Regions from separate parts of the Shewanella alkalitolerans genome, predicted to be linked through region 3. Evidence: predicted binding sites of a transcription regulator. Region 3 holds the regulator's gene; each other region holds the start of a gene.

Region 1 (9,890 bases), 220 kb from region 3:
CCACAGTCACCCCCAGGGCCTTGAGCAGCTCGAGGATCTGGATCTGATAGCGGATATCCAGGTGATTAGTGGGTTCATCGAGGATCAATAGCTTAGGCTGCTGCACTATGGCGCGGGCAATCAGCGCCCGCTGCTTCTCGCCCCCGGACAGGGAGGCGTAGGTCTGTCCGGCGCGCTCCTTGAGCCCCACGGTTTCCAGGGCCTGACTCACCGCCAGGCGGTCAGCCTTAGTGGTCATGGAGAAGGCGGCCTTGTGTGGCGTGAGCCCCAATGCCACCAGCTGGGCCGTGGTCATGTCGAAATGCTGAGGCGTGTCTTGCAGCACCACGGCCACCTCGCGGGCAAAGGCCCTGGCGCTCAGGCTGGCGATTGGCTGACCAAACAGTTGGATCTCGCCGCTGCTAGGGGTGAGGAAACGATAGAGGCAGCGCAGCAGGCTGGACTTGCCGGCGCCGTTGGGGCCTATGATCCCCAGCATCTTACCCTCTAGCAGATCCAGCTTGACCCCTGAGAGGATGGCGCGCTCACCGCAGCGCCAGCTGAGATCCCGTACCGACAGCGCCGGGCGCACGCAGGCGCCATCGCCGATGGCTGCACCAGCACCTGTGTCTTTACCTAAAATAGCACCGTCACTGGCGCCGTGAGACAGGAGTGATTCTGTTTGTGATGGCTGATTAGGGGCGCTCAAGGTCGCGCCCTCCGGGGAATAACGCCGAGGCGCCTTCGCCCTTGGGCCAGACTCGGCCCCGAGGTATTCTTCATCTATTGGCTCCCTCAAGTCACCCGCTTGAGATAGTGGTTAGAGAGTAGGCAGGTATCCTGACTCGTGGCGACCAGGTCGGGTTCAACTAGGTAACACACTCACAGTTGCGGGCACAGTTTGGGCTAGCGGCACAAAGCCTTCCCCAATTCCCTATTAAGTCCGAGTTATCGCCTTGGCGATCTCGACACCATACTCCCGGCGCAGGCGGTCCCTGCGCCCGGTTATTATGCTAAATTTTGCCGCCGACACAAGGCCAGACTCACTCGGCGTCATGCCAGTGCAGACGCCAGTAGCCCTCTCCCGCCTTGTCGCGATAGTGACTTATCTTGACCACACTGCCATAGTCCAGACTCAGCCGAGTATAGAAGCCTACGGCGTGCTCTACCCCCAGGGCCTTGGCCATCAGGTGACGTATCACCCCGCCATGAGTGAGCAGTAACAAGGCCTCACCACTATGCTGATGCACCAGTTGCTCAACCACCTCGTCGACACGCTGCTCGAACTCAGCCATGGGCTCCCCCTCGGGCAGTGGATTGGCCCAAGGGTCCCGCCAATAGGCGCTCAGCTCCTCGCCATGATCGGCATGCAGCTCAGGGATAGGCTGGCCATCCCAACGGCCGAAGTAGATCTCCTTGAGTCCGGCATCTAGGGCCACCTTCACCTGATTCTTAGCGGTGAGGTGCTCGGCAAATACACGGCAACGCTTGAGCGGCGAGCTGATCACCCTGTCCACCGCCTGGGGCAGCTTGGCATAGGCCAGCTGCATCTGGGCGAAGCCTATCTCTGTGAGAGGTTGATCGCTATGGCCGCGCAGCAGATTGCCGCCTTCACATTCGCCGTGGCGCATCAAATAGAGTGTCGTTTGCGTCATAACTGCAGCATTAAACCTTTAAAATCTAGAAGGTTAGCAGGATACTCTCTGGAAGTATCCCTTGGCAATGAAAGATAAATAAGGCATTGAAAAACTTTCAGATTCACCCACTATCAAGGGGAGAGCCTTTTGCCATGGGAACGCGGCTTAGCCGCCATTCTTCCTCGAAGCCAAACCAGATTTAAGCTTAGGGAAGTTGCGAATAAGTCCTCATGGTACTCTGGCTTACACAGCAATTGGCGTTCAAGGCGTCTGACGCAGGGCATGCCGGGGCCTGTCTAAGTCAGATAACGCAGAGAGCCGGTTGCTGTGAAAGCACCTAAGGGCGTGGCTTACAGGCCTATCTGCTGTGTTGTGCTTCTTACAAAGGACTTGGGCCATTTGCTGCGAACCACGCCTTGCATCTAGGTCTGTAAGCCGACGCAGAGCAGATGGGACCTGTTCGCACCTTCCCCTATACTCTTTTGACTTGCCCTGGGTATTATAAGTCGATTAGTATAGACGTCCATACGTTTATACATCCAAAATAAAAATAGCACGTCAAATCGATAGACGCGGCAGTTTAGGCAATAGGTCAGTTGAAGTAGGTGAAAGTTATGGCGACCCAATCCCCTGTTCGAAACGTAAGGCAGATTAACGACGCGATCCGCGCGCGGCTCAATAAGGAAATTTTGATCCTCGACGGCGCCATGGGCACCATGATCCAGAACCACAAGCTGGAGGAGGCCGACTTTCGCGGCGAACGCTTTGCCGATTGGCCCTGCGATCTCAAGGGTAACAACGACCTGTTGGTGCTGACCCAGCCCGAGTTAATCAAGCAGATCCACAGAGATTACCTGCTGGCGGGCGCCGACATCATAGAGACGAACACCTTCAACGCCACCCAGGTGGCCATGGCCGACTATGAGATGCAGTCGCTGTCACGGGAGATCAACCTTGAAGGCGCTCGCCTCGCCCGCGCCGCCTGTGACGAGGTGGCCGCCGAAACCGGCCGTCAATGCTATGTGGCCGGGGTGCTCGGCCCCACCAACCGCACCTGCTCTATCAGCCCAGATGTGAACGACCCTGGCTATCGCAATATCCATTTCGACGACCTGGTAGAAGCCTATATCGAGTCGACCCAGGCCCTTATCGAGGGCGGCGCCGACATCATCATGGTCGAGACCATCTTCGATACCCTCAACGCCAAGGCGGCGCTGTTTGCCATCGAAACCCTGTTCGACCAGCTGGGCCAGCGTCTGCCGGTGATGATCTCGGGCACAATTACCGATGCCTCGGGCCGCACACTCACGGGTCAAACTACAGAAGCTTTCTACAACTCGCTACGCCATGTGAAGCCACTCTCCATCGGCCTCAACTGCGCCTTGGGGCCGCAGGAGCTGCGCCCCTATGTGGAGGAGCTGTCGAAGATCGCCGAGTGTTATGTGTCGGCGCACCCCAACGCCGGCCTGCCCAACGAGTTTGGCGGCTACGATGAGACCCCGGAGCAGATGGCCGAGGTGATCGGTCCCTGGGCCGAGGAAGGCCTGCTCAACATCATAGGTGGCTGCTGCGGTACCACCCCAGACCATATCAAGGCGATCCGCGCCGCCGTCATCAAGCATAGCGCCCGCCAGCTGCCGGATCTGCCGGTGGCCTGTCGCCTGTCGGGACTGGAGCCGCTGACCATAGATGCCGATTCCCTGTTTGTGAACGTGGGCGAGCGCACCAACGTGACCGGCTCGGCCAAGTTTCTGCGCCTGATCAAGACAGGCGAATATGAAGAGGCGCTGTCGGTCGCTCGGGATCAGGTGGAAAACGGCGCCCAGATCATCGATATCAACATGGATGAGGGGATGCTGGACGGCGTCGAGGTGATGCAGAAGTTCCTCAACCTTATTGCCTCCGAGCCCGACATCAGCCGGGTACCCATCATGATCGACTCCTCCAAGTGGGAGGTGATCGAGGCCGGGCTCAAGTGCATTCAAGGTAAGGGCGTGGTGAACTCCATCTCCCTCAAGGAGGGCGAGGCCAAATTTATCGAGCAAGCCACCCTAGTGAAGCGCTACGGCGCGGCGGCCATCATCATGGCCTTCGACGAAGTTGGCCAGGCCGACACCATGGCGCGCAAGATAGAGATCTGTACCCGCGCCTATCGAGTATTGGTGGATAAGGTGGGCTTCCCGCCGGAAGATATTATCTTCGACCCCAACATCTTCGCCATCGCCACCGGCATCGACGAGCATGACAACTATGCGGTGGACTTCATCGAGGCTACGCGCGAGATCAAGCGTACCCTGCCCCATGCGATGATCTCCGGCGGCGTGTCCAACGTCTCCTTCTCCTTCCGCGGCAACAACCCGGTGCGCGAGGCGATCCACGCCGTGTTCCTCTATCACGCCATCCAGGCGGGGATGGACATGGGCATAGTCAACGCCGGGCAGCTGGCGATCTATGACGACATTGACCCTGAGCTTAAGGCCAGGGTAGAGGCCGTGGTGCAGAACCTGCCCTGCCCTGTGGAAGGGTCTAACAACACAGAACAACTGCTGGAGATCGCCGAGCAGTACCGTGGCGACGGTGCCACGGGCGCCAAGAAGGAAGATCTCGAGTGGCGCAGCTGGCCAGTCAACAAGCGGCTGGAGCACGCCCTGGTCAAGGGGATCACCGACTTTATCGACCAGGACACCGAAGAGGCGCGCCAGCTGGCCAGCCGTCCGCTGGATGTGATCGAAGGCCCGCTGATGGATGGCATGAACGTGGTCGGTGACCTGTTTGGTTCGGGCAAGATGTTCCTGCCACAGGTGGTGAAATCGGCGCGGGTGATGAAGAAGGCGGTGGCCTACCTCAACCCCTACATAGAGGCGGAAAAAGTCGAGGGCGAATCCAACGGCAAGATCCTCATGGTGACGGTTAAAGGCGACGTGCACGACATAGGCAAGAACATCGTCGGCGTGGTGCTGGCCTGTAACGGCTACGAGGTGGTGGACCTCGGCGTCATGGTGCCCGTCGAGAAGATCATAGAGGTCGCCAAGGCGGAAAATGTCGATATCATAGGCATGTCGGGGCTTATCACCCCGAGCTTGGATGAAATGGTGCACAACGTCAAAGCCTTCCACAAGGCGGGGCTGAATATTCCCTCCATCATAGGCGGCGCTACCTGCTCCAAGATCCACACGGCAGTGAAAATCGCACCCCACGCCCCCGAGGGCGCCATCTATATTGCCGACGCCTCGCGCGCCGTGCCCATGGTGGCCAAGTTGATCAATAAGGAAACCCGTCAGGCGACCATAGATGCCGCCTACGAGGAATACCGGGTGATGCGCGACAAACGTAATTCACAGGCCAAGCGCAAGCAGATCGTCTCCCTGGAGGCCGCACGGGAAAACCGCTGCCAGCAAGACTGGAACGCCCATACGCCTTTTGTCCCGAATCAACTGGGCAGACAGGTGTTTGACGACTATCCGCTGGAAGACCTGGTCGATCGCATCGACTGGACGCCATTTTTCCGCAGCTGGGAGCTACACGGCCACTTCCCCAAGATCCTCGATGACGAGGTGGTAGGCGAAGAGGCGCGCAAGCTCTATCAAGATGCCAAGGCGATGCTCAAGACCATAATCGATGAGAAGTGGCTCACGGCCAAGGCGGTCATCGGCCTCTTCCCGGCCAACACGGTCAATTATGATGATATCGAGATCTACACAGACGAGAGCCGTAGCAAGGTTGAGATGACCACTCACCATCTGCGGATGCAGATAGAACGTGTGGGCAACGACAACTTCTGTCTCGCCGACTTCGTCGCGCCGAAAGACTCTGGCGTCGCCGATTACATGGGTGGCTTCGCCGTCACCGCAGGACACGGCATCGACGAACATGTGGCCCGCTTCGAGGCCAACCATGACGACTACAGCGCCATCATGCTCAAGTGTCTGGCCGACCGTCTGGCCGAGGCCTTCGCCGAACGGATGCACGAGCGGGTGCGTAAGGAGTTCTGGGGCTATGCCGCCGACGAGAACCTGGATAACGAGGCGCTGATCCGCGAGAAATACAAGGGGATACGCCCAGCCCCAGGTTACCCCGCCTGCCCGGATCACACAGAGAAAGGTCTGCTGTGGGAGCTGCTAAAGCCCGACGAGACCATAGATCTCAAGATCACCGAGAGCTATGCCATGTTTCCGACCGCCGCCGTCTCCGGCTGGTACTTCGCCCACCCTCAGTCGCGCTACTTCGGCGTGACCAATATCGGCCGGGATCAGGTGGAGGACTACGCCAAACGTAAGGGAATGAGTGTCGAGGAGACAGAGCGCTGGTTGGCGCCAGTACTCGATTATGATGTTTAACGGGAAGTGATCTGGAGTCATCACATAGACTCCTTGTGATTGTTTAAACTTCGTTTGAACTTGAGTCCAGAGGCTTCGCCTCACTAACTCATGCGGCCTTGCGGCCTTATAACGTCGTGGGTCTTCAACCCACACCCGACCAAAAGGGGAAAAGCGCCTGTTCCCCTTTTGGAAATCCCTCGGCGCCCCAGACGAAGTTGTTTGCCCTCATACTCCAATGAAAATCGCCTAACGACTCGGATGGGACTCCTGTCCCCCCGAGTCTTGGCCATCGTCCATGATGGCCACACGGCATTTTCATCTGCGTATTTCGGCAACTTCGATGGGGACTTGTTGTAGCATCTAACCTATTCTGAAGGGTCAGTCACCCTGGTCATTGATCGCTAACAAGATACCTTTTTGTGCTAAATACCTTTCAAGAACAATGAAGGGGGTCGCCACGACTAGAGCATAAACTACAGAATTTAGAAGACTTTGAGTAATGATGCCCAAAAACGAGCTGGGATACAGGCTAGAACATATTAGCCCAGATAAAATGATGCTCACCATAGCAATATAAAATGCTAGCCCTATGCTGGTCAGCCTTTTGCTCTCTGGTCCTTTAGCCATAAAACCTTCCTATTTAATACCTACTCATCACCTTACAGGTAAATGAATCCATATAGATACAACTCAACACTTAATGCAAAACAGGAAAAGAACAGCTTATAGAAATTCAAGGCTTAAGTCAGGTTTCGGTCAGGCAGAGCTTCATTACTCCATACGACCTTATGGCCGAAATAAGTCGTGAGTCTTCAACCCATACCCAGGCAAAAGGGAATGATAGTAGCCAACATAGAAATCGGTACCCAAAAATAAGTTAAAACCTCCACAAGTAGAATTTTAAAACTAATTTCTCTCTAAAGGGTACCTTAAATTGACATCTTTAGTTTCTACTTCTCTAGCCCCTTGTCTTTTATCATAAAAATACCAGACATTAAATTTCCGTTCAGTTGGTTTAGTATCATAACCTAATGAGTCCCATCCCAAATAGCTTGCTATATTAGAGGCAACTTTTAACTTTGCTGGCGAACTGGCCTTACCTTGAAAGGCACTCATAACTGCTCCCAAAATAAAATCAGCTATTTGAATATGTTCTGAATCTTTAGAGTCTTTAGTCACCACTGAAGTAATAGGCAATTTTCCACCAAAATCATTTCTCAGCATATTATTAGCAACCTTATGGAAAGCCTCATCAGCCTTTTGATATCTCGATGGAAGTGGATCAACTTCTACTCTAAACTCACATACTCTATTTGGGTGTGCTTTTTGAATTGCTTTAACTTTAACCTCTATTAATTTAGTAAAATGCTTTCGCATCGCTAAATCATAGTCTCCATCATGAAAAGTCTTATCAACCAATCCCTTTCTAATAATGATGCAATGAAAGGCTAACCATTGATGTTTGAAAAACATGTCAATAAGATCTTCATAAAAATTAGCTACATCTTTTTTATGAGCTTTCTGCCATTTTATTTCATTGTAATAACTGTGTAATTCCCTCAGTTCTCTAACCTTCCTAATAAAGTCACCACGCCTTTGATATTTCATCCAGAGAGAACCAAAACCATAGTATTTCTGGCCATCCACTCCAGACTCATCGCAAGCCACATGCCATATTAACTTTCCACTTTGCATCTACTCCATCCTTAGAATCACTGAAACATAGAAGAAAAAAGAAGGTCAAATGCCGTCCTTTTTATAGACTCCACAACTGTTTAAAATACATACACAATAGAAACAAGTCTAGCGCTTTCAATGCATACTTTTGTCTTTCAATATCAACTATAACAAATAGTTAAGTAACACCTGAATTAACAAAAAATAAGATACGGTTGTGGCTACAATAAATCCCATCGAAGTTGCCGACGACTGCATGGATGCAGGAGTTAGGGCGAAGCAGGATGCCAGAGCCGGGATGCGCAAATGAAAATGCCGTGTAGCCATCATGGACGATGGCTAAGGCTCGGGGGGACAGGAGTCCCATCCGAGTCGTTAGGCTATTTTCATTGGAGTATGAGGCTCCTAACCAATGCATGTAACTTCGTCAGGGGCGGCAAGGGGAGATGCAAGAGGGGGATTGCTGGAGATCCCCCTCTTGCCCGGGTGTGGGATGGAATCCCACGACTTTCTTCGGTCACTAGACCGACTCACCTCATAACAATGGGATGGAATCCCACGATGTTAAATTAATATCCAAACAAAGTTTGAACCAATACATAAGAAAGCCGTGAGGCATCGCCTCCCAAAGGGAAAGAAATAACCCCACGACTTACAACGGTCATCAGACCGACACTCCCCTGTTATCTATCTATATTCATCACCTTGACCCAGGCGGCGACGAAATCATCGACAAACTTCTGCTTTGAGGTATCGAAGGCATAAACCTCGGCGACCGCGCGCAGTTCAGAGTTAGAGCCGAAGATGAGGTCCACCGAGGTGGCGGTCCATTTAGGTTTGCCGCTGCTGCGATCCAGTCCCTGATAGATGCCATCGACATCTGACTTCTGCCACAGGGTCGACATGTCTAACAGGTTGACGAAGAAGTCATTGTTAAGCGTGCCGGGACGTTGGGTCAACACCCCATGCTTCGCCCCTTGATAGTTGGCATCGAGGGCGCGCAGGCCACCGACTAACACTGTCATCTCGGGCACAGTCAGATCCAGCTGGTCGGCCTTATCCACCAGCATCTCTGTAGGCGACTTATAGCTGTGGTTTACGTCGAAGTAGTTTCTAAAGCCATCGGCATGCAGCTCCAGCAGGCTAAAGGAGTTTTCGTCCGTCTGTGCCTGTGTGGCATCACCTCGTCCTGGGGTGAAAGGCACGGCGACCTCGAACCCCGCCTGCTTGGCGGCCTGCTCTAGGGCGCTCGCCCCCGCGAGTACGATAAGATCGGCCAAGGAAACCTGACGCTTGCCGGCGCCCTTATTAAAGTCGGCGCGAATCGCCTCCAACGTCTTAAGCACCTTGGCGGTTTCGGCTGGGTTGTTCACCGCCCAATCCTTCTGTGGAGCCAAGGCGATACGAGCACCATTGGCGCCGCCACGCATATCTGATTGACGATAGCTGGCCGCCGACGCCCAGGCCAGGCGCACGCGCTCGGCAACGCTCAGCCCAGACTTGCTGATGGCTTTTTTAAGCTGCTTGATATCACCGGCGCTGAGACGGGACTGGGTCTTATCATCGATTGGGTCTTGCCAGATGAAGCTGCCCTGAGGCACCTCTTTACCGAGGAAGTTCCGGGCAGGCCCCATGTCTCTATGGGTCAACTTGTACCAGGCCTTGGCAAAGGCCAGACGATACTCTTCCGGGTCGGCCAGGAAGCGCTCGGCGATCTTTCGATACTCGGGGTCATACTTGAGCGCGAGATCCGCCGTGGTCATCACGGGCGCATGAAACTTACCTTTGACATGAGCATCGGGCACGGCCTTGTGCACCGACTCGTCGGTTGGGATCCACTGGATCGCACCGGCAGGACTGCGGGTCTGCTGCCAGTCGTAGGTCAGCAGGTTACTCAGATAGAGCGAGGTCCACTTAGTCGGCGCCTGAGTCCAGGCCCCTTCCAGGCCACTGGTGATGGTATCTTCTGAGTGGCCCTTGCCACACTTGTTGTGCCAGCCCAGCCCCTGAGCTTCGATGCCTGCCGCGGCAGGTTCTGCCCCCAGGCAATCTTTCGGCTTGTGGGCGCCGTGCATCTTACCGAAGGTATGACCGCCGGCGATAAGTGCCAGAGTTTCCTCATCATTCATCGCCATGCGAGAGAAGGCTGTGCGGATATTCTTGGCCGAACCTAGCGGATCTGGCACCCCTTTCGGGCCTTCCGGATTGACATAGATAAGTCCCATGTGGGTGGCGCCTAACGGCCTTTGCAGCTTGCCATCTCTGTCTTCACGATCGC
Region 2 (9,890 bases), 1.6 Mb from region 3:
ACAAGCCCAAAAAAGTCGAGCTAACCAAAGGAAAGGAATACTATTTCTGTGTCTGCGGCCGCTCAAACAGCCAGCCCTTCTGCGATGGTTCCCATAAGGGAACGGGATTTAGCCCCAAGGCCTTTACCGCCGAGCGAAGCGGCGAGGCCTACCTGTGCGCCTGTAAACACACGGGCAATGCCCCCTACTGCGACGGCACCCACAAACAGTTTAGCGCCGAACAGGTGGGCAAGGAGGGTCCTGGCCGCGAGGCGATCGCCAAAGATGGTAACCAGGCCCCCAAGGCGGTCGCCACCAAAGAGGAGCCCGGCGTCGAGTTGATCCATCAGCTCGCTAGAGATGGACTCAAGACACTCGGGCATCATGGTCCCATGGTCGCCATGGGAGTGCCAAGATATCAGCTGCCCAGCTGGGATAAGATTCAGATCATGACGGCCCAGATGGCCAACAAGCCCCTGTTCGAAGAGGAAGTGGTCGACACCGAGCTGATCATAGGCCCGGAGGCAAGAAAGCCGCTGAGGCTGAAGATCCCCCTGCTGGTGTCAGACATGAGCTTCGGCGCCCTGTCGGAAGAGGCCAAGGTCGCCCTGGCCAAGGGGGCCGAACTTGCGGGTACCGGCATCTGCTCCGGCGAGGGCGGTATGTTGCCCGAGGAGCAGGCGGCCAACTCACGTTACTTCTACGAGCTGGCCAGCGCCCAATTTGGCTATCAGGAAGCCTTGATGGCCAAGATACAGGCGTTTCACTTCAAGGGCGGCCAGGGCGCCAAGACAGGCACAGGCGGCCACCTGCCTGGCAGCAAGAACCAGGGGAAGATAGCTGAGATCCGCGGCATTCCGGCGGGCCAAGATGCCATCTCGCCGCCCAGGTTCAAGGATCTCAACTCGGTGGCCGACTTTAAACGCTTCGCCGACAGGGTACGTGAACTCAGCGGCGGCGTGCCTATCGGCTTTAAGCTGAGCGCCAACCATATCGAGCGGGACATTCAGTTTGCCCTGGATGCCAGCGCCGACTACATCATACTCGACGGCCGTGGCGGCGGTACCGGCGCCGCGCCGCAGATCTTTCGCGACCACATCAGCGTGCCCACCATCCCCGCCCTGGCTCGCGCCCGCCGATATCTGGATCAGCAAGGTGCCAGCGGCCGGGTGACGCTCATCATCACAGGCGGCCTGAGGCTCCCCATGGACTTCGTCAAGGCGATGGCACTGGGCGCCGACGGCGTTGCCCTGGCCAACAGTGCCATGCAGGCGATCGGCTGCGTCGCCGCCCGCATCTGCAACACCAACAACTGCCCCGCCGGTATCGCCACTCAGAATGCCGACTTGCGCCAACGCCTCAACATCGACAAGTCGGCGCAGCAACTGGCCAACTTTCTGGGCGCCTCCACCGAGCTGATGCAGGTGATGGCCAGGGCCTGTGGCCATCATCGCCTGCAGGACTTTACCCTGGACGATCTCGCCACCTGGCACAGCGAGATGGCAAGGCTCTCCGGCATCTTCTACGCAGGCGTGACACCGATTTAATGCCATAGGTGATGCCGTTTTAATACCAGAGGTGATGCCGTTTTAATACCAGAGGTGACGCCGCTTTAAGGCCAAAGGTAGCGCCTCTCCTTCCCATCTCCCCTTCCCATATGCCCTGCCGCCTTCCCCAGCCCGTCCCATTCGATCGCGGGCGGGGCGCTCAAATCTATTAAGAGCAAAACAATAAGGCAAAGCTCCCGCCAGTAAAGACTTGTTTAACAAGATAAATAGGTGCACACTTGCCAGCGATTTAGGACAATCCGTCGCCTAAGACCAAAAGCCACCTCTATTCAGCCATAGATAATGTGAAGGATCACAATGCAAGTCGTTATTTTCTCGGTAATCTTAGCCCTACTCTTTATCAGCCTGCTGCTGGTCTACCTAAACTGGCGCAGCAAACAGCCCATCGAAGTCACCGGCGGCCCGGATGAGGTCATTTTTCTCGCCAATCAACTGCTGCACAGCGGTCGGGAAGCCCAGGCCCTCAATTATCTGGAGCGCGCAGCCGCCATGGGGATGGCCCACGCGGCGCATTTCCTGGGTGAACTCTACAGCCTCGAAGATCATCATCTGTATGATTTAGACAAGGCCAATCATTGGTTTCAACAAGCGGGCGAGCTGGATGAGCAATTTGCCCAGATTCAACGCCAGATGCTCAAGTTGAAGCTTCATCCAAGCCAAAAAGGTGGCAGTCACGAACTGGAAGCCATGCTGAAACCTGGCGCCGATCAGGGCAACAGCCAGCATCAAGGCGAACTGGGCAGACTCTATCAGGAGAGCCCACTGCTCGACCCCGACGGCAGCAAGGCGCTGCACTATCTCGAGCTTGCGGCCGAGGCGGGTGATGCTGAAGCGCAATATCATCTGGCCAAGGTGTTGCTGGAACCGCGCCATGGCGAACCGGATCCCATCAGGGCCAGAGCCCTGCTCACGGCCATTGCCGACAGCGATCCTCTGGCCAAGAGCCAACTGGCGCAGATGCTGCTTAGGGGAGAAGGCGGCCCGGCCGAGCCACGTGAGGCCGAGCGCCTGATGCGCGAGGAAGCAGAGGACAACGAGTTTGCCCTCATCGAGCTGGCGCACCTCTATCAGGAAGGTAAACATCTGCCTAAGGATATCGATAAGGCTGAGGAGTGCCTAAGACAGGCGATGGCCATGGAAAACAACAGTGCCACCTACCTGTTGGGGGAGCTACTGCTCAAACATAAACGCGCCAACGACAGTCACCTTGAGGCGATCGCCCTGCTCACGCCATTGGCCCAGCAATGGATGACAGACGCCCTCTTCCTTTTGGGTCATGCCCACGAAGAGGGGCTTGGCACCCGTCGACATCTCCCCACGGCCCTGGCTTACTATCGTTTGGCGGCGATCGATCCCGCGCCCTATCATCTTGAGCGGGTCGAGACATTAAGTGCCAAGATGGGCAGCTATGAGAAGGAGCAGGCCGAGAGCCTGTATCAAGCATTTCTCACCGAGCACCCCATAGAGAAGTCCCAGCAGGCCTGCATAGATCTGACCCACGGCCTGCGTCTGCTCCATGAAGACGATAAAGGTAAACGCCATCCGAGAGAGGCCATTAGCTTTCTGGAGCGCGCCGCACTCGCCGGCGAGAACCTGGCATTTAAGCCGCTGCATAAAGCCTGCGCCGAGCTGAGCCAGAGGGTTGATGCCGCCGTCTGGGCACAGATCGCCCTGGAAGATCAGTTCTATTTTCTGCCCACGGGCGAGATGGAGAGCAGCTTAGCCAGCCTCAAGCAAGGCTTTAGCGAGTCAGAGCAGGCGCTGTTTGAGCAGCGCTTACAAGAAAGGCAAGAGGCACTCACAGGTCACTAGCCTTTCACTAGCACTCGTCGCTAATTGCAAACGCGCTAAGCCCAAAAACGCTAAGCCCCAAAGCGCTAAGCCCAAAAGCGCTAGCCCCAAAACATAAGCCCAAAAAAGGGTGACCAGTAAGCTGGTCACCCTTAGTCTAAAAACGGGGATTAGAAGAGACTAACCCAGGCGGCGTCTCAGCTCCTTGGTCGCCTTCACCATGTTTTGCAGCGCAGGCTCCACCTCATCCCAGGTGCGCGTCTTCAGGCCACAGTCTGGATTCACCCACAGCTGTCCCACAGGGATCTTGGTCGCCGCCTTCTCAATCAATGCCACCATCTGCTCCACAGTCGGAATGTTCGGGCTGTGGATGTCATACACACCCGGGCCTATCTCGTTGGGATACTCGAAGTCCTCGAAGGCATTGAGCAGCTCCATGTGTGAGCGCGAGGTCTCTATGGTGATCACATCCGCATCCATGGCGGCGATGGCATCTATGGTGGCATTGAACTCGCTGTAACACATATGGGTGTGGATCTGGGTCTCGTCCTCGGCGCCCGCCGCGCTCAGTTTAAAGGCAGCCACCGCCCAGTCGAGATAGTGCTGCCAGTCACTGGCCTTCAGTGGCAGGCCTTCACGAAACGCCGGCTCATCTATCTGTATGATGCCGATCCCCGCCGCCTGCAGGTCGGCTACCTCGTCGCGGATCGCCAGGGCAAGCTGATTGGCTATCTGCTCGCGGCCGATATCTTCCCGGGCGAAAGACCAGTGCAGTATGGTCACCGGGCCGGTCAACATCCCCTTCACCGGCCTGTCGGTCAGGCTCTGGGCGAAGCTTGCCCAGGCGAGCGTCATCGGCTGACGACGTGAGACATCGCCATAGATTAGCGGCGGCTTGACGCAGCGTGAGCCGTAGCTCTGCACCCAGGCAAACTGGGTAAAGCCTACCCCGTCAAGCTGCTCGCCGAAATACTCCACCATGTCGTTGCGCTCGGCCTCGCCATGGACCAGGACATCGATCCCCAACTTAAGCTGACGCGCTATGCTGTCGCGGGTCACCGCCTCGAGCTGCGCCACATAGGCCTGCTCGGTCAGCTCGCCCTTACGCCAGCGACTGCGTAGACCGCGAATGGCCGGCGTCTGCGGGAAGGATCCGATGGTGGTGGTGGGCAGCAGCGGCAGACGAAAACGGGCCTGTTGCTTTAGGCGGCGCTCGCCAAAACCGCTAGGACGATTGAAATCCTCAGGCGTTAACGCCTTGAGCCTCGCCTGCACCTCAGGGTTGGCCGCCTGCTCACGGGCCTGACGCCTCACCTCACAACGCGCCACTATCGCCTGGGCTGCCTCGCTCTGTGGGGTAAGCAGCAAGGTGCGCAGCGCCGCCAGCTCGTCGAGTTTCTGCTTGGCAAAGCTGAGTTGATTGGCTAGCTCTGGCGCCAGCTCGGTTTCGCTCTCCAGATCCACGGGCACGTGTAAGAGCGAACAGGAAGGCGCCAGCCAGATTTGCTCGCCAAGATCCGCCACCACAGCGCGCAGACGCTCGGCCAAGATGTCGAGATCCGCCGCCCACACGTTACGGCCGTTGATCACCCCAAGGCTGAGCACCTGCGTCGGCTTCAAGCTGGCGCCAAACAGGGTGAGCTGCTCGGCATCGCTCACCAGATCCAGATGCAGGCCATCGACTACGAGATCCTTAATCAACTCATGATGATGGGCCACAGAGCCATAGTAACTGGCTAGCAGCAGCTTAACCCCCAGGCCACTGAGTTCTTTGTATGCCGGCTCGAAGGCCGCCAGCCAGTCATCATCTAGCTCCAGCGCTAAGATAGGCTCGTCGAGCTGCACCCAGGTCACGCCTTGATCGGCAAATCGCGCCAGAATTGCTTGGTAGGCCTCGAGCAAGTTGGGCAGCAGGCTCAGCTTGTCGAAGGGCTCGCCCTCGCACTTGGCAAGATAGAGGTAGCTGACCGGGCCAAGCAATACCGGCTTAGGCTGATGCCCCAGGGATTTAGCCTCGGCCACCTCGTCGAACATCTGCTCATAGGCTATCTCGAAGCGCTGACCCGCCGTGAGCTCGGGCACTATGTAGTGATAGTTGGTGTTGAAGTATTTCTTCATCTGGGCGGCACGGCTCGCCTCCCCCGTGGGGGCGCGGCCACGGGCCACTCGAAACAGGGTATCGAGATCCACCTGCTCGCCGCTGCGATGGCGCGCCGGGATGGCATTGATGGTAGCGCTCAGGGTCAGCACCTGATCGTAGAAGGCAAAGTCCCCAACCGGCACTTGCTTCACCCCCGCCACCTGCTGCCACTGCCAATGGGTTCTGCGCAGCTCGCTGGCGAGCGATTGCAGCTGCGATTGGTCTATCTCACCACGCCAATATTTTTCCAGGGCAAATTTGAGTTCCCGTTGACGGCCGATGCGGGGAAAGCCTAATGAAGCGATATCTAGAGTTTGCATATTGTATACCTTTTGCATTAAGATGAGCGAAATTCATGGTTAGCGCCCTTCGCTGTCATCGCAATACAGGTTTGAGAACTGAAATTGCACAACAAACTAAAACAGGCGTCTGGACGTCTAGAAGTTTATTGTGCTAGTCTGTTGTCTCGCAATCGAATTGATTTCACGAGCAACATGAGCCAAATTCATGTGAGGTAAAAATGATAGAGCTTAGGCATTTACGTACATTGGTCGCCCTGAAAGAGAGCGGCAGTCTCGCGGGCGCAGCCAAGAAGCGCTTTGTCACCCAGTCGGCCTTATCCCACCAGATCAAGGAACTGGAGACCCGCATCAACTCGGCGATTTTCGTGCGTAAGAGTAAACCCCTCTCCTTTACTCAGGAGGGCGCGCGGTTGCTCAATCTGGCCGAGGAGATCTTGCCTAAGGTGATAGAAACCGAAATCGATCTCAAGAATGGCCTGGGCAGCGAGGCGAAAGATCTCTTTGTGGGTATCGAATGCCACAGCTGTTTTCGTTGGCTGATGCCGGTGATCGAGCAGTTTAATGCCAGCTTTCCTCACACCAACTTAGAGCTGTCGAGCCGCCACCTGTTCGACTCGCTGACCGCGCTCAAGCAGGGACAGCTGGATGTGGTGCTCACCTCTGACCCTATTCCCGACCATGATATCGCCTATCAGCACCTGTTCGATTTCGAGGTCAAACTCCTGGTCGCCGCGGATCATCCGCTGGCCGAGCTCCCCTATGTCACGGCGGCGCAGCTTAAGGAGCAGACCCTGCTCACCTACCCAGTGCCACTAGACAGGCTGGATATCTATCGCCACTTCATGGAGCCTGCGGGCGTGCCGGTTGCTAAACAGATCCGCTGCGATCTCACCGCCATGTTGCTGCAACGCATCGCCTGCAAAGATGGAGTCTCCGCCCTGCCGAACTGGTCGATCAACGAGGCTCATGGTCTGTCGCTCAAGGCGGTAAAACTGGGATCAGAAGGGCTCAGACGCCCTCTGTTTGGCGCCTATCGCAGCAACGGCAGCAGCGCGCGCCTCGCCCAGCAGTGGCTCAATCTAGTGACCTCTGAGGGGTTGGAGCGTCAGGGGCACTAAAGGCGCAATTTCAGAGCAGCTAAAAGAGGACACAAAAAAACCTGCACTCGGCAGGTTTTCTTTTATCAAGTGACAACGTCTAGAGCGGGTTGAGCAGTTGATTACGCATGGAAAGCACTCTGCGCAGCACCAGACCCGGTGAGTCAGGATTGCGAGTCTGACGCAGGTTATGGGCAATCATAAACTCTTCTCTGAGTTCCTCATCCAGGCCTAATGACTCGAACGCCTCAAGGGTCAGCGTCTGCTTCTGATTATCGATCAGCGACTTGATGATAGAGAGCGGGAACGACTGCTCCGATTCGGCATTCAGGTAGGCGAAGGCGGTCAGGGCGATGATCTCGCCAAACACACTAAACAGCGCCAGGGTCTGCACCTCATCGGGATTGATATTTACCCCTTCCATATGATGCAGGCTATCCACGGCGTCGGTAGCTATGCTCTCGGTGAGCGCCCAGTAGCCGTATACCAGCTTCTTGTAGGGCTGTGGCAGCTCGTCGAGACGCTCCTTGAGGTAGAAGGTGAAGGCATAACGGTAGATATTGACCTGGCCCAGGCGCACCAGCGCATCTTTCAATGAACGGTTCTTCGATGACACGCTGGCATTAGCCGCCGAGTTGCTGCGCCATAGCAGATGCGCCGCCAACGCGGGATCGGAAGAGACTATATCGATTACATTGCGGATATCGCCATCGGCAATAATGGCTTTCTTCAGCGGGATCAGAATACCCCGTCGTCCGATAACCTGTTCTTCATTGGCAATAATTGCGCGTACTTGAGTGAATACCTGATGCTCAAGATCTGTCATGAGAAGTTATTAACCTGATTTATTATTGGCACGGCGCCATTTGTTATCCGAGAATTTACCCATAAAACGACTGTCTGGGTCAAGTCGATTTGGGGTAAAAACGGACATTAACCTAAATAAATTCATCTTGCCACTCACGCCTGAGCTTTCAGCCCGTAATGGACGAAAGATAAACGACAAAATTCCGCCACTTAACCAAGGGGTGACGCCCATTGACTGGCTACTGCCAGGGCCATTTTAGCTATAGGGCACCTGCCTGTTGCAGACGCTGATATAGGTGCTCGGCGAGACGACGATAGCCTTCATCGTTGAGGTGAATCGCATCAGATTTTACCTCTGATAATTTTAGCAGTTCTGTCAGAAAATCCTCAATAAATAGCGGCTGATATTGCGCGGCCAGCTGCCCATACAGGGGCGCGGTTTCTAGCCAGATACTCTTCTGGGGCACGCCAATCAACACCACAGGAATATCGCGCCGGTGGGCCTGTGCCAGCATGGCAGAAAGGTTGGCCTCGACCTGCGCCGCGCTGCCATTACGCAGAAAATCATTGCCCCCCTCGAGCAAGATGATGAGATCCGGCGCCGTCTCATCCAGTACTCGGGCGAAGCGCTCGCGGCCCTGGGATGTGGTCTCCCCCGAGATGCCGGCGTTGATCACCTCGCGTCCGCTTATTGCTTGCAGCTGCGCAGGATAATCCATGCCTAGGCTGGCCCCCACGCCTTGGGTCAGGCTATCGCCAAAAGCGAGGATCCTGGCACTCCCCGACAAGGGAGCAAGTGTGGGCCCGCCACTCGGCCAGAAGATGATGGCCAAGAGTAAAATAACGGGCACAAGTAGCCACTTCAATTTCATCCCACAGACTCCCAAATGATCTATGCCCTATGATGAACAGCAGGCAATAAAAAAGCCAGTCAGATCTGACTGGCTTTTAAGGCTAAAGCCGCGTTAGAAGCGGTAGCTGGCGGTCAGGCGCAGCGCCCGGCCTGTGCCAGGGTAATAACCGCTACCCCAGGTGCTGAAATACCCTGAGCTGACATATTCCTTGTCCAGCAGGTTATCGACCCGCAGGCTGGCCAGCCAGGCATCGCGGGAATAGTTGATGGCGATATTTGCCAGGGTATAGGCATCGAGCTTATCGCCCAGGTTGGCATTATCGCCCTCCATGTAGCGCTCACCGGTGTAGACCGCCTCGGCGAAGAGCTGCAGATGCTCATATACATCGTAGCTGACATAGCCACGACCTGAGTTCTTGGCTACCCAAGAGAGTGCCTTACCTTCGTTTAGTCCTTCGGTAAACTCGGCGTCTATGTAGTTGTACTCAAGTCCAAGCAATAGATCCTGAGTCGCCTGCCAGTCCCAATCAGCGCTCACCCCATAACGACGTGAGGCATCGGCGTTAACGTTGGCGCCGGGGAAGTCACCACCGGCAGGAGTCTCGGCGCTTGGATCGAAGACGATCTCATCTTCGAGCTCCAGTCGATAGGCGCTCAGGCGCAGGGTATTGCGCTCGAGCAGCAGATCCCAGCCCGCCTCGTAGGAGCGACCTGTCTGCGGCTTGAGTCCCTGAATGCTCTCTGGGGTATAAGCCTGCTCATCCACCTTGGCGAAACGGAAGTTATCGTCGGCCCGCAGGTAGAATCTATGCTGCTGGCTCGGGCGATAGTTGATGCCAAGCTCGAATGCATGGGCATCCTGATCCAGATCTATCCCATTAGGATAGGCTTTACCGTCCACCAGCTCATCTGTCACCTCGGCGTAACGACCGCCCACCACATAGCTAAAACTCTCGGTGAGGGGCACGGTCGCCTGCAGATAGGCGCTGGCCAGCTTCTGCACATTGCTGCGATTGCTAAATGTCGCCTCGCCGCGGCTAAGATCCAGACCGGTCACCAGCTTAAGCTCGCCGTTATCCGTCTTGATGTTAGCCACAGCCTTAGGCTTAAACTCGAGCAGGGAGCGGGTATCGCGGCGGCTTGTGTTCCAGGTGCTTAACCCGGTTGTCAGGGTGTCGCTGTAGTTAAGGTCGGCGCCCAGCGACCAGGCTTCATTCAGCTGGCGCTGATAGCCGGTGCGGGCCGCCGTGGTCATCTCATGCAGGTAGGCATCGATAAAGAGATCGCCCTGCTTCAGATCACCCATTTGTCTTGGGTTTTGCTTGAGCTGATCATCATTCAGCGCAGCAGCGA
Region 3 (9,890 bases):
GCCAGGGCCGCTATCTCATCTTGGCTCAACTTGCTGGCGATATTGCCCATCATGTTATCAATATCCCCCTTACGCGTGCCCGACTGCCAGGCCATCAGCTGTGTCTTAAGATAGCTGGCCTGCTGCCCCGCCAGACGCGGGAACTGGCCTCCACCTATCCCCGAGGGGCCATGGCAAGAGACACAGGCCGGCAGGGTGCGCTGCCAGTCCCCTTGATAGACCAAGGTTTCCGCCGCGCTCTGGTAGCTAGTCTGGCTACCGCGTAAGGCTAGGGAAAAGGCTGGCAGTGGCTGAGCGGCAAAGTAATCTGCCACCTGATTGATGGCCTCTCCCTGCACCGTCATCGCCATGGGTGTCATGCTGGGATTTTGTCTGTCGCCTTGCTGAAACAGGTGGATCTGCTTGGCAATATATTCGGAAGAGAGTCCGGCGATACGCGGCGCGATAGGCTCTATCCCCATCCCGGTCGGGCCATGACAACTGCCACACAGGGCGGCGGCCGGTGGCATCTCGTTGGCGGCCATCGCCTGACTACTCAGGAAAAGCGCTGTTACTCCGATAAGCATTCTATACATATCAACCTCCTTATTGGCTGTGGTCAATCATAGAAGAAAAACCACACTAGGACTATTGATAATAGGTATAAAAAAGCCCCACCTATCGAGGCGGGGCTAGAAGTCTATTCTGGTTAACGAAGTGCTATTTACCGGGTCTTACGCCAAGGGTATGGCAGATGGCATAGGTTAATTCGGCGCGGTTCAGGGTATAGAAGTGGAAGTCTTTCACCCCTTCACGAGACAACACCTTGACCATGTCGATGGCCACGTTGGCCCCTACCATCTGGCGGGTCGACGGGTCATCGTCGAGCCCCTCAAACTGCTTATGCAGCCAGCTTGGGATAGACACATTGGTCATGCCGGCGAAGCGTTTCAGCTGAGTAAAGTTGGTCACAGGCAGAATGCCCGGCACTATCTCCACGTCGATACCGGCGGCCACGCAGCGGTCTCTGAATCTCAGGTAAGATTCCACATCGAAGAAGAACTGGGTGATGGCGCGGTTGGCGCCCGCGTCTATCTTCTTCTTAAGATTAATCAGATCCGCCTGGGCATTGGGCGCATCTGGGTGCACCTCAGGATAGGCCGCCACCGAGATATCGAAGTCGGCCACAGACTTAAGCAGGCGCACCAGGTCGTTGGCAAAACGGGTCGGCTTAGGGCTGCCCGCGGGTAGATCGCCACGTAGCGCAACGATGTCACGTATACCCGAGTTCCAGTAGTGCTTCGCCAGCTCGACCAGCTCTTCATCGCTGGCATCGACCAGGGTCAGATGGGGCGCCGCCACCAGATCTGTCTCCTTCTGAATACGCTCGATCACCCCATGGGTACGATCGCGCACGCCAGAATTAGCACCATAGGTTACCGAGACAAACTTAGGCTTAAGCGGCTCCAGGCGTCTGATGGAGTTCCACAGAATGGTTTCCATCTCGGGGGTGGCCGGTGGGAAAAACTCAAATGACACATTGATATCACCATTAAGCTCAGACAAGCTTTGATTCAATGAATTGGCGTGTTGTGCGTGATGAAAAGCCATCTTAATTCCCTCAGACCTAGAGCAAAAAATATTTTAGACGTTTGGACGTCTATATGTCCATATACTAGAGAAACTCAGAGTGATGTCAAGCCCAAAAACTGACTCAATAAAAAACAATCTGTTTATAAGATAGTCCGAAAGTGAAACGGCAGGCACAGGCAGGCCTATCTCACCAATTCATCCGGCGAAATGTACTGAAAGAGAGATATAAAGAAGAAGAGAAAAAGCTATAAAAAAGGCCGATGCACGCATCGACCCTTTAAATTACTCTTGCAGGAGATCCCGGCAGATCTGCGCCAGATCCGACTGCACCGCGGCAGCCGTCACCTCGCGCCCGGCGCCCGGGCCACGTATGATCAGCGGATTGTCCTGATAGAAATCGCTGCGAATGACGAAGACATTATCGCCCGGCGTCAAATTGGCATACGGGTGGCTCCTATCGACCCACTGGATTCCCACCTTGGCCTTGAGTTGGCCCTGGTCTGAATCCAATGACGCCACATACCTGAGCACCTTGTTCTGCTCGGCCGCTGCCTGATACTGCTGCAACATCTCGCCATCGAGCTCCGCCATACGCTTGATGAAATCATCCAGCGGGATCTCGGCCAGCTTAGTCGGCACCAGAGACTCCAGCTCGATATCGTCCAGCTCTATGTCGTAACCTATCTCACGGGCCAAGATCAGCAACTTGCGCTGCATGTCCCGGCCGGAGAGGTCGTCGCGGGGATCCGGCTCGGTAATACCCAGCCCCTTAGCCTCCAGCACCAGCTCGGAGAAGGGCTTCTTGGCATCATAGTGCTCGAACAACCAGCACAGGGTGCCGGAGAAGATGCCGCCGACCGCCTCTATGCTGTCACCGCTGTTATGCAGATCGTTCAGCGCATGTTGCACCGGCAGGCCCGCACCACAGCTGGCGTTATAACGCCAGAACAGACGACGATTGCCCAGCTGCTGTTTCAGCTCTTGATAGAAGGCCAGCGGCCCAGAACCCGCCAGCTTGTTGGCGCTGACGATATGAATGCCGCGGGCAAAAAACTCTGGATATTGCAGGGTGAGATCGGCGCTGGCGCTGATGTCCAGGGCGATCAACTCATCGCAATTTAACGCCTGTAACTGCTCGAACAGATGGGTGTACTGCCAGCCGGTACCGCGCTCCTCGAAGGCCTGCTGCCAGCTGCTTAAGTCAATATCTGTCTCGCTCAGCAGCGCCTTCTTGGAACTCAAGAGTCCCACCAACTCGACGCTGACCTCAAGCTCCTTATTGAGCACGGGGCGGGCACGCTTGAAGAGATCGATCCAGGCTTCGCCTATGTTGCCTATGCCCAGCAGCAGGACACCGATACGCTTGCGCGGACCGGCGCAGCGTCTGTGCACCTTCTGGGTCAACAGGTTTACCTGCGCCTTAGGCACCAGAGTCACCAGACTCAAGCCATCGTTACACAGAGGATGGGCCTCACGGCTCAACAGACGCGAGAAGCCGCGGCGGTAGAGGCTGGCATCGGCGCTTACCAGGGCCACCAGGCCGAGATCGTCACGCAGCTGTAACTCATCGATTCCCAGCTCGCTGCGCCTGGCCTCGAAGATGGCCTGTGCCTGCTTCTGATTCTCATGGGTAAAGGCCAGCTCGGCACGGCCATGAGCCAGCGACCAGTAGGCCAGCGGCGTCAGGCCAGCCTGGGCAAAACAGGCCAGCAGCTGCGGCAACTCGACCCCTATGGTCAGGCTAAACAGACTGACGCTGGAGAGGCTGGTCACCACAGGGGCACTGGCCGACGAGCTCTTAGGGGCGATCAGGGTAAAATCTGTATGGGGTGCGTAGCTTGAACGCACCGCCAGGCTAACTTCGGTATCGAACAAGGGCTGCAGAGTGCGGTTATGCAGCACCGGAGAGCCAAGGTGCGCCAGGCGATTCGCCTCGGTGAGCGACATACTCTTAAGCAACTTGGCATCGTTAATTCGGTTAGGATCGGCGTTAAATACGCCTTCCACATCCGTCCAGATGGTGACGCGTTCGATATCCGCCAGGCTAGCCAGCAAGGTGGCGCTAAAATCTGAGCCGTTACGGCCCAGCAGCAGGGTGTCGCCCTGCTCGTTGGCGCAGATAAAACCGGTGATCACCAGACGCTCCTGGGGATGGGCCTCGAGCAGCGCCTGCACCTTCTGGCGTGACTCGCCCAGGCGGATCTGCGGTACGGCGCCTTCATCGGCGACCAGTAGAGTTCGGGCATCGACATCGGTCGCCGCCACGCCAGACTCGCGCAGCAGCGCCGCCAGTAGACGGGAAGACCAGCGCTCGCCGAAACTCACCACCTGATTACGTTGATAGTCGTTGAGCTCATCAAGCGACAACAGGCTGGTCAGCTGCGACTTGTCGGTGGCCAGTCGCTCTCTCAGGCTGCGCGCCTGCTCGTTGGAGAGCAGCTGCTCGATCAGGTTCTGCTGGTAACTCACCAGCACCTGTAACTCTTCCTGCCACAGCTGATCTGTGTCGCACAGCTCCAGTAGGCGATATAGGAAATTGGTACTCTTGCCCGCGGCCGACACCACGATAAGATCATCGCTGTGGCCATGGGTCAGTAAAATGTGGGCGACGCGGCGGTAACAATCTGCATCCGCTAAACTAGAACCACCAAACTTATGCAAATGACATCGTGTCATTATCTGCTCCTCAAACCCTTTAACTACTTACCGCGATAGCCGCTTCTAAACCCGCAAGAATATCTGCCACCAGATCCTCGCCATCTTCTATGCCCACTGACAAACGGATCAGGGTATCTTTCACGCCCGCCTCACGGCGCACCTCTGGGTCCATGGCTCTGTGGGTCATGGTCGCGGGGACCGCCACCAGACTCTCTACGCCTCCCAGACTCTCGGCTACCGAGAAGTATTGTAACGCATCTAAAAAGGCAACGAGTGCCGATTCGCCACCTTTTAGCTCAAAACTCAGCATAGCGCCGAAGCCCTTCTGCTGTCTGGCCGCAATTTCATGGCCAGGATGCTCGGCAAGCCCCGGATAATACACTTTTTCCACCGCCTTGTGGTCACAAAGCAGTGCCAATACCTTCTGAGCGTTGGCTTGGTGTTCACGAATGCGCACCGCCAGGGTTCTCAGCCCCCTTAGGGTCAGGTAGCTGTCGAAGGCCGACCCGGTCAGACCAAGGGTGTTCGACCACCAGTGCAACAACTCGCCCACCTCAGGGTCTTTGGCCACCACGGCGCCGCCCACCACATCGCTGTGGCCATTGATATATTTAGTGGTCGAGTGCACCACGATATCGGCCCCCAGCAACAGCGGCTGTTGTAACACAGGAGAGAGGAAGGTGTTGTCCACCACCACCTGAGCGCCCACCTTGTGACTCGCCTGGGCGATGGCCTCGATATCGACCACACGTAGCAGCGGGTTAGAGGGGGTCTCCAGCCACACCATCTTGGGTGACTGGCTCAGCGCCTGCTCAAGCGCACGCTCGTCGGTTTGATCCACCACCAAGAGTTTAAAGGCGCCCTTCTTGGCCAGGTTGGTGAAGAGGCGATAGCTGCCGCCATAGCAATCGTGAGGCACCACCAGCAGATCCTCTGGGCCCAGCAGGCTAGTCACCAGTGTGATGGCGGCCATACCGGTACAGGTCACCACACCGGTCGCCCCTTGTTCCAGTTCGGCAATCGCATCACCTAGAATGGAGCGGGTCGGATTACCTGAGCGGCTGTAATCGAATGCCCGCGGCTGTTGATGCCCTTCAAACGAGTAGTTTGTCGACAGATAGATAGGCGGCACCACGGCACCGTGCTGAGTGTCTGACTCTATGCCTCGTCGTACGGCGGCGGTGGCTAGTTTACGCGCTGTCATCTTCAACTCCTCAATATGGATCTGGGCAGGCACCTCGGACAAAAGAGATGTCTGGACGTCTAAATGTACCTAAGCCGGTAGTGAGCGTCAACAACTTTTGGACGTTTAGACGTCCAAACATTTAGAAATCTATTTGCATTTGCCAAAAATTCGAGGCAATAATTTGACTGTAATTTGTAAGGGTTTAAAATCTGCACCGAATTTTAGAATTTACAGGTGAGTCAATGACTGAGTGGAATGGCGATTATATCAGCCCCTATGCTGAACATGGTAAGAAGAATGAGCAGGTAAAGAAGATCACTGTCTCTATTCCTCTTAAGGTGCTTAAGGTGTTAACCGACGAGCGCACCCGGCGCCAGGTCAACAACTTGCGTCACGCCACTAACAGCGAGCTGCTGTGCGAGGCTTTCCTGCACGCCTACACCGGTCAACCACTCCCCCAAGACGATGACCTGTCTAAAGACAAGCCAGATAGCATCCCAGCCGAAGTCAAACGTCTGATGACCGAGATGGGCATAGAGTGGGAAGAGATGGAGTAATCCACTCACACACGAATCGATAGAGGGATCGCTAGGCGGTCCCTCTTTTAGTTTTCAACCTTAGCCTGGAACATTGCAGTGCCTGCACTTCCGCTCGATCCCCATATTCTGGCGCTAGCCTCGCTTATCGTCTTCGTCGGCGCCCTCACCCAGAGCCTGATCGGTTTCGGCATGGCGGTCGTCGCCGCGCCCCTGCTCTACCTTATCGAGCCGTCACTTGTGCCAGCGCCCGTGATCCTGATGGGCTTCTCTATCGCCCTGCTGACCCTGATCCGTGAGCGTGGCGCCCTGGAATTCAACGGCCTGCAATATGCCTTGCTGGGACGCATCCCCGGCGGACTGATTGGCGCCGGCCTACTCATGGTCGCCCCCCAGGACGTGCTCGGCATGACCATCGCCATTATCGTTGCCATCGCCGTACTGCTAAGCCTGATGCGGCTCAACCTGGTGGTCAACCGCCGCAGCCTGTTTATCGCTGGGGTGATCTCGGGGATCTTCGGCAACATCGCCGCCATCGGAGGACCGCCGCTGGCCATACTGCTCTCGGGTAAAGATGCCAAGCAGTTTCGCGCGGCTCTGTCGGCCTTCTTCATCTTCAGCTCCACTATCGCCATAGTGATCCTGGGGCTTACGGGGCTGCTGACCCTGCATCACTTCTACTGCTCGGCGCTGCTGCTCCCCTCTGTGCTGCTGGGTTACCTGATGGCCAATCGCCTGGTGGGACGCATAGACAAGAACAAGACCCGCATCATGACGCTGGTGCTCTGTAGCCTGAGCGCCATCTTGCTGGCCGCCAAGTCCTTAAGTGCCCTGCTCTAACACCTAGGCTCAAGAGAAGGCCGGCATCACAGCCGGCCTTTTCATTCTTAGAGAAACATACTCCTAGAAATGATAGGAAGTCTGAATCACCCCGCCCACGGCGTCATCTGTGCCCACCAGGCCGGTCAGGTCCAGATTAAAGGAGCGTCCTATGGTAAAGCCTGTGCCTAGGGTATAGAGGTTGCTGCTAGTATCTTTCATATCGTGGCGATAGCCGACACGCAGGGCCAGCCAATCGGTCGCCCTCATTTCACCGCCCAGGCGCCAATACTGGGTCTCGCCTATCTCATCGAAACGCTTATGACCATTGAGATCCACATCAGTCGTCAGGCTGAAGTTATCCCAATCATAGGCCACACCTAAGGTATAGAGGGCCTCGACACGGTAGGTAAATTTGCGCCCCATCGCCTCGACGGTGTCCAGCTTCTGGCTCACCAGGTTACGTCCCGACAGGCCTATGGTCATGCGTTCGAGTGGCTGAATGGCCACGCCGATATCCAGGTTTGCCACGGTATCGTCGTTGCGGTACTTGTTGTCGTCGAAATCATCGGCATCGAAGTTGTTGGCACTCACCACATAGTTATAGGTGTCGATACGCTGCAGCTTGGGAGAGATACCCACGGCGATCGGCATGTTGACGATCGACAGCGGGAAGCTGAGGGCCACACCAAGATCAGAGATGGCACCGGCCACCACGGCCCCCTGCGAATCCAGATCGGTAACCGCAGGCGGATTGTTAGGGTCGAGATTGGTCAGGGCGTCTATGTCGCTATCCTCGATCACCGCCACGCTCACCGCATCGATATAGGTCTTGTAAAAGATCGACATAGGCATGCGCTTGGTCGGTAGAACCACGGAAAAACCTAGCCCCACGCTGCCATAGGCATTTTCACCATCGAGGGACTTAAGATCTGCGACCAGCATATCGCGGTAATTGGTGATCCCAGTGACGTCGCTGGCATTGATGGCCGCCTCCAGACCGTCATAGGAGGCCTGCAGGGCGTCGAATTTGTCGGTCAGATTATCAATATTGGCAGCCTCGGCGCCCAGCACGGGCAACATCACGGCGCCGCCGGAATACTTGGGGGCATGAATGGCTAACAGAGCGGGGTTGATAAAGGCGGCACCTTCGCGGTTAGAGGCCGCGACCCCGGTTCCGCCCATGGCATCACTACGGGCCTCGTTGTAGAGGGAGGCGGCAGATGCCAGTGAGGCACTACCAGACAATAACACTGCGATGACCAAGCTAAGGTATTTCATCTCATTCACCCCGTTCATTATTTTTGTTCTCGCTCGGGAATCTACCCGAGTCGTCTTTAAAGATAGACTAAGACGACTAAAAAGTGCTCTCAAAACAGCTCGATCAGACACTTTTTTTTAAATCAATTTGTCGCCCCTTCCCATTGCCAGAGAAACCTGCCGATTCAGTTAACCGCCCTACCCGCCAAAACAGGCCCATTTGCAATACAAAAACAAGCAAAAATACCTATTTAGAGAGAGCTGAAATAATAAAGTGTGATCTAACTAGGTGGTTTCTCCCCGAGAGCAAGATCACAAGACAGCAAAACATTAAAAACAAAAACCATTAAATTTCATTGAATTACACCTTATCCATTAGATTTTTATCCATGATATTTTTATCAATTAGATTTTTTTCATGAAGGTGATCAACATCAAATTTACAACTACCCCCTTTTGGTAAATTTTCCAACAAGAAACAAGCATTTTGTTTCAGGTTAATAAATCGCTCAGAGTAGCGATTAAGGAAAATGATGATGAAAAACGTTGCCAAAATAGCTACATGCTTACTCCTCGCCTTCACCGTAGGCGGACAAGTCTACGCCGTCGACGGTGGTAACCCTAAGAAAGGGAAACACCTTTATAAAAAAGAGTGCAAAGCCTGCCACAGCAAGGGCGATGCCGCCGGTGAACTCACGCCCATGAGCAAGACCATGAGCCAGTGGGATCGCTTCTTCAAGCGCGACATGCACAGCGCCCAACCAGACGTATTTAAAAAGCTCTCCGACAAAGAACGCCTTGATATCCAGCAGTTCTTATACGACCACGCGGCCGACTCAGATCAGCCACAGACTTGCGGTTAACCACAGCTTTCGAAATCGAAGCGCTCATTCACCGCTCCCGATGAGCGCCTAAGGAGAGATTCACATGCGTACTCTACTGTCTATATTGATCGCTAACGCCCTGGCTATGTCAGGCTCAGTCTATGCCGCCGATAGCGATGCGCAAAAAATAGCCGAACTTAAACAACAACTTGCCGATCTCACCGAAGAGATTGACATTATCAACAGCCGCGTCGATAAGAACGAGCGCCACACCGCTCTCGACCGATTAGAGATCACTGGCGATTTCCGTACCAAGGCCCATTCATTGCATTACCAAAATGTCACCTGGAACCCTGCAATCAAGGTGGACTTCAACGATTTTGGTGCTAAAGCCATGTCTGGTGCCTTTGGTATGCCTAATGATCCCAACTCCCCCCTGGGACAGATGATGGCAGCCAACCCGGATCTTGCCGCCGCCTTCCAGAGCGGCATGCTACAAGGCGTGATGCCTTACGTGCTGGCCCCCAAGACCACCCAAGATATCAACAACGACATCTTCTACACCACGCGTCTGCGACTCAACCTCAAGGCCAAGGTGTGGGATAACGTCAGCTTCGCCGGCCGTCTCAGCATGTATAAAAACTGGGGTGACTCTACCGGCGTGCAGGTGTTCGACTCATGGCGCTCCTTCACCATGGATGGCACCAACAGTGGTAACACTAGCGGCGACTGGCTCAGGGTCGAACGCGCCTACTTCGACTGGAAGAACATAGGTGGCAGCAACACCTACCTCTCTATCGGTCGTCGTCCATCTACCTATGGCCCACCAACCCAATATCGTGAAAACGAGAAACGCGGCGGTACGCCATCGGGTCACCTGGTTAACTTCAACTTCGATGGTCTAACTCTGGGTTACAAGCTGGGTGAGATCACCGGCATCGAAGGTCAGGTAGTTCGTTTCTGTTATGGCCAGGGCTTCGAGTCACAGTGGGGCAATGGTGAGATGTTTGGCGATATAGTCACCAAAGACACCCA

The links. The regulator MetJ, encoded in region 3, represses methionine synthesis genes. The targets are predictions, from matches to a motif close to TAGACGTCTAGACGTCTA.
Region 1: the regulator MetJ is predicted to act here: its motif matches at 2,133-2,150, upstream of metH (methionine synthase).
Region 2: the regulator MetJ is predicted to act here: its motif matches at 5,909-5,926, upstream of metE (5-methyltetrahydropteroyltriglutamate--homocysteine S-methyltransferase).

What each region holds. Positions count from the first base shown of each region.
Region 1 covers NZ_CP080422.1:801,710-811,599, reverse strand. Annotated here, with positions in the region: gene K0J45_RS03640 (ABC transporter ATP-binding protein) at 1-688, opposite strand, end outside; cobalamin riboswitch at 793-971, opposite strand; gene K0J45_RS03635 (histidine phosphatase family protein) at 1,023-1,634, opposite strand; gene metH (methionine synthase) at 2,231-5,953, shown strand; gene K0J45_RS03625 (hypothetical protein) at 6,314-6,562, opposite strand; gene K0J45_RS03620 (DUF3800 domain-containing protein) at 6,842-7,630, opposite strand; gene katG (catalase/peroxidase HPI) at 8,296-9,890, opposite strand, start outside.
Region 2 covers NZ_CP080422.1:3,510,287-3,520,176, forward strand. Annotated here, with positions in the region: gene K0J45_RS15350 (glutamate synthase-related protein) at 1-1,526, shown strand, start outside; gene K0J45_RS15355 (tetratricopeptide repeat protein) at 1,845-3,359, shown strand; gene metE (5-methyltetrahydropteroyltriglutamate--homocysteine S-methyltransferase) at 3,519-5,798, opposite strand; gene K0J45_RS15365 (LysR family transcriptional regulator) at 5,999-6,898, shown strand; gene K0J45_RS15370 (HDOD domain-containing protein) at 6,978-7,703, opposite strand; gene K0J45_RS15375 (arylesterase) at 7,945-8,556, opposite strand; gene K0J45_RS15380 (TonB-dependent receptor) at 8,650-9,890, opposite strand, start outside.
Region 3 covers NZ_CP080422.1:584,103-593,992, reverse strand. Annotated here, with positions in the region: gene K0J45_RS02665 (c-type cytochrome) at 1-575, opposite strand, end outside; gene metF (methylenetetrahydrofolate reductase) at 700-1,590, opposite strand; gene K0J45_RS02655 (bifunctional aspartate kinase/homoserine dehydrogenase II) at 1,855-4,248, opposite strand; gene metB (cystathionine gamma-synthase) at 4,268-5,434, opposite strand; gene metJ (met regulon transcriptional regulator MetJ) at 5,659-5,973, shown strand; gene K0J45_RS02640 (sulfite exporter TauE/SafE family protein) at 6,052-6,792, shown strand; gene K0J45_RS02635 (conjugal transfer protein TraF) at 6,856-8,052, opposite strand; gene K0J45_RS02630 (c-type cytochrome) at 8,565-8,894, shown strand; gene K0J45_RS02625 (DUF3373 domain-containing protein) at 8,959-9,890, shown strand, end outside.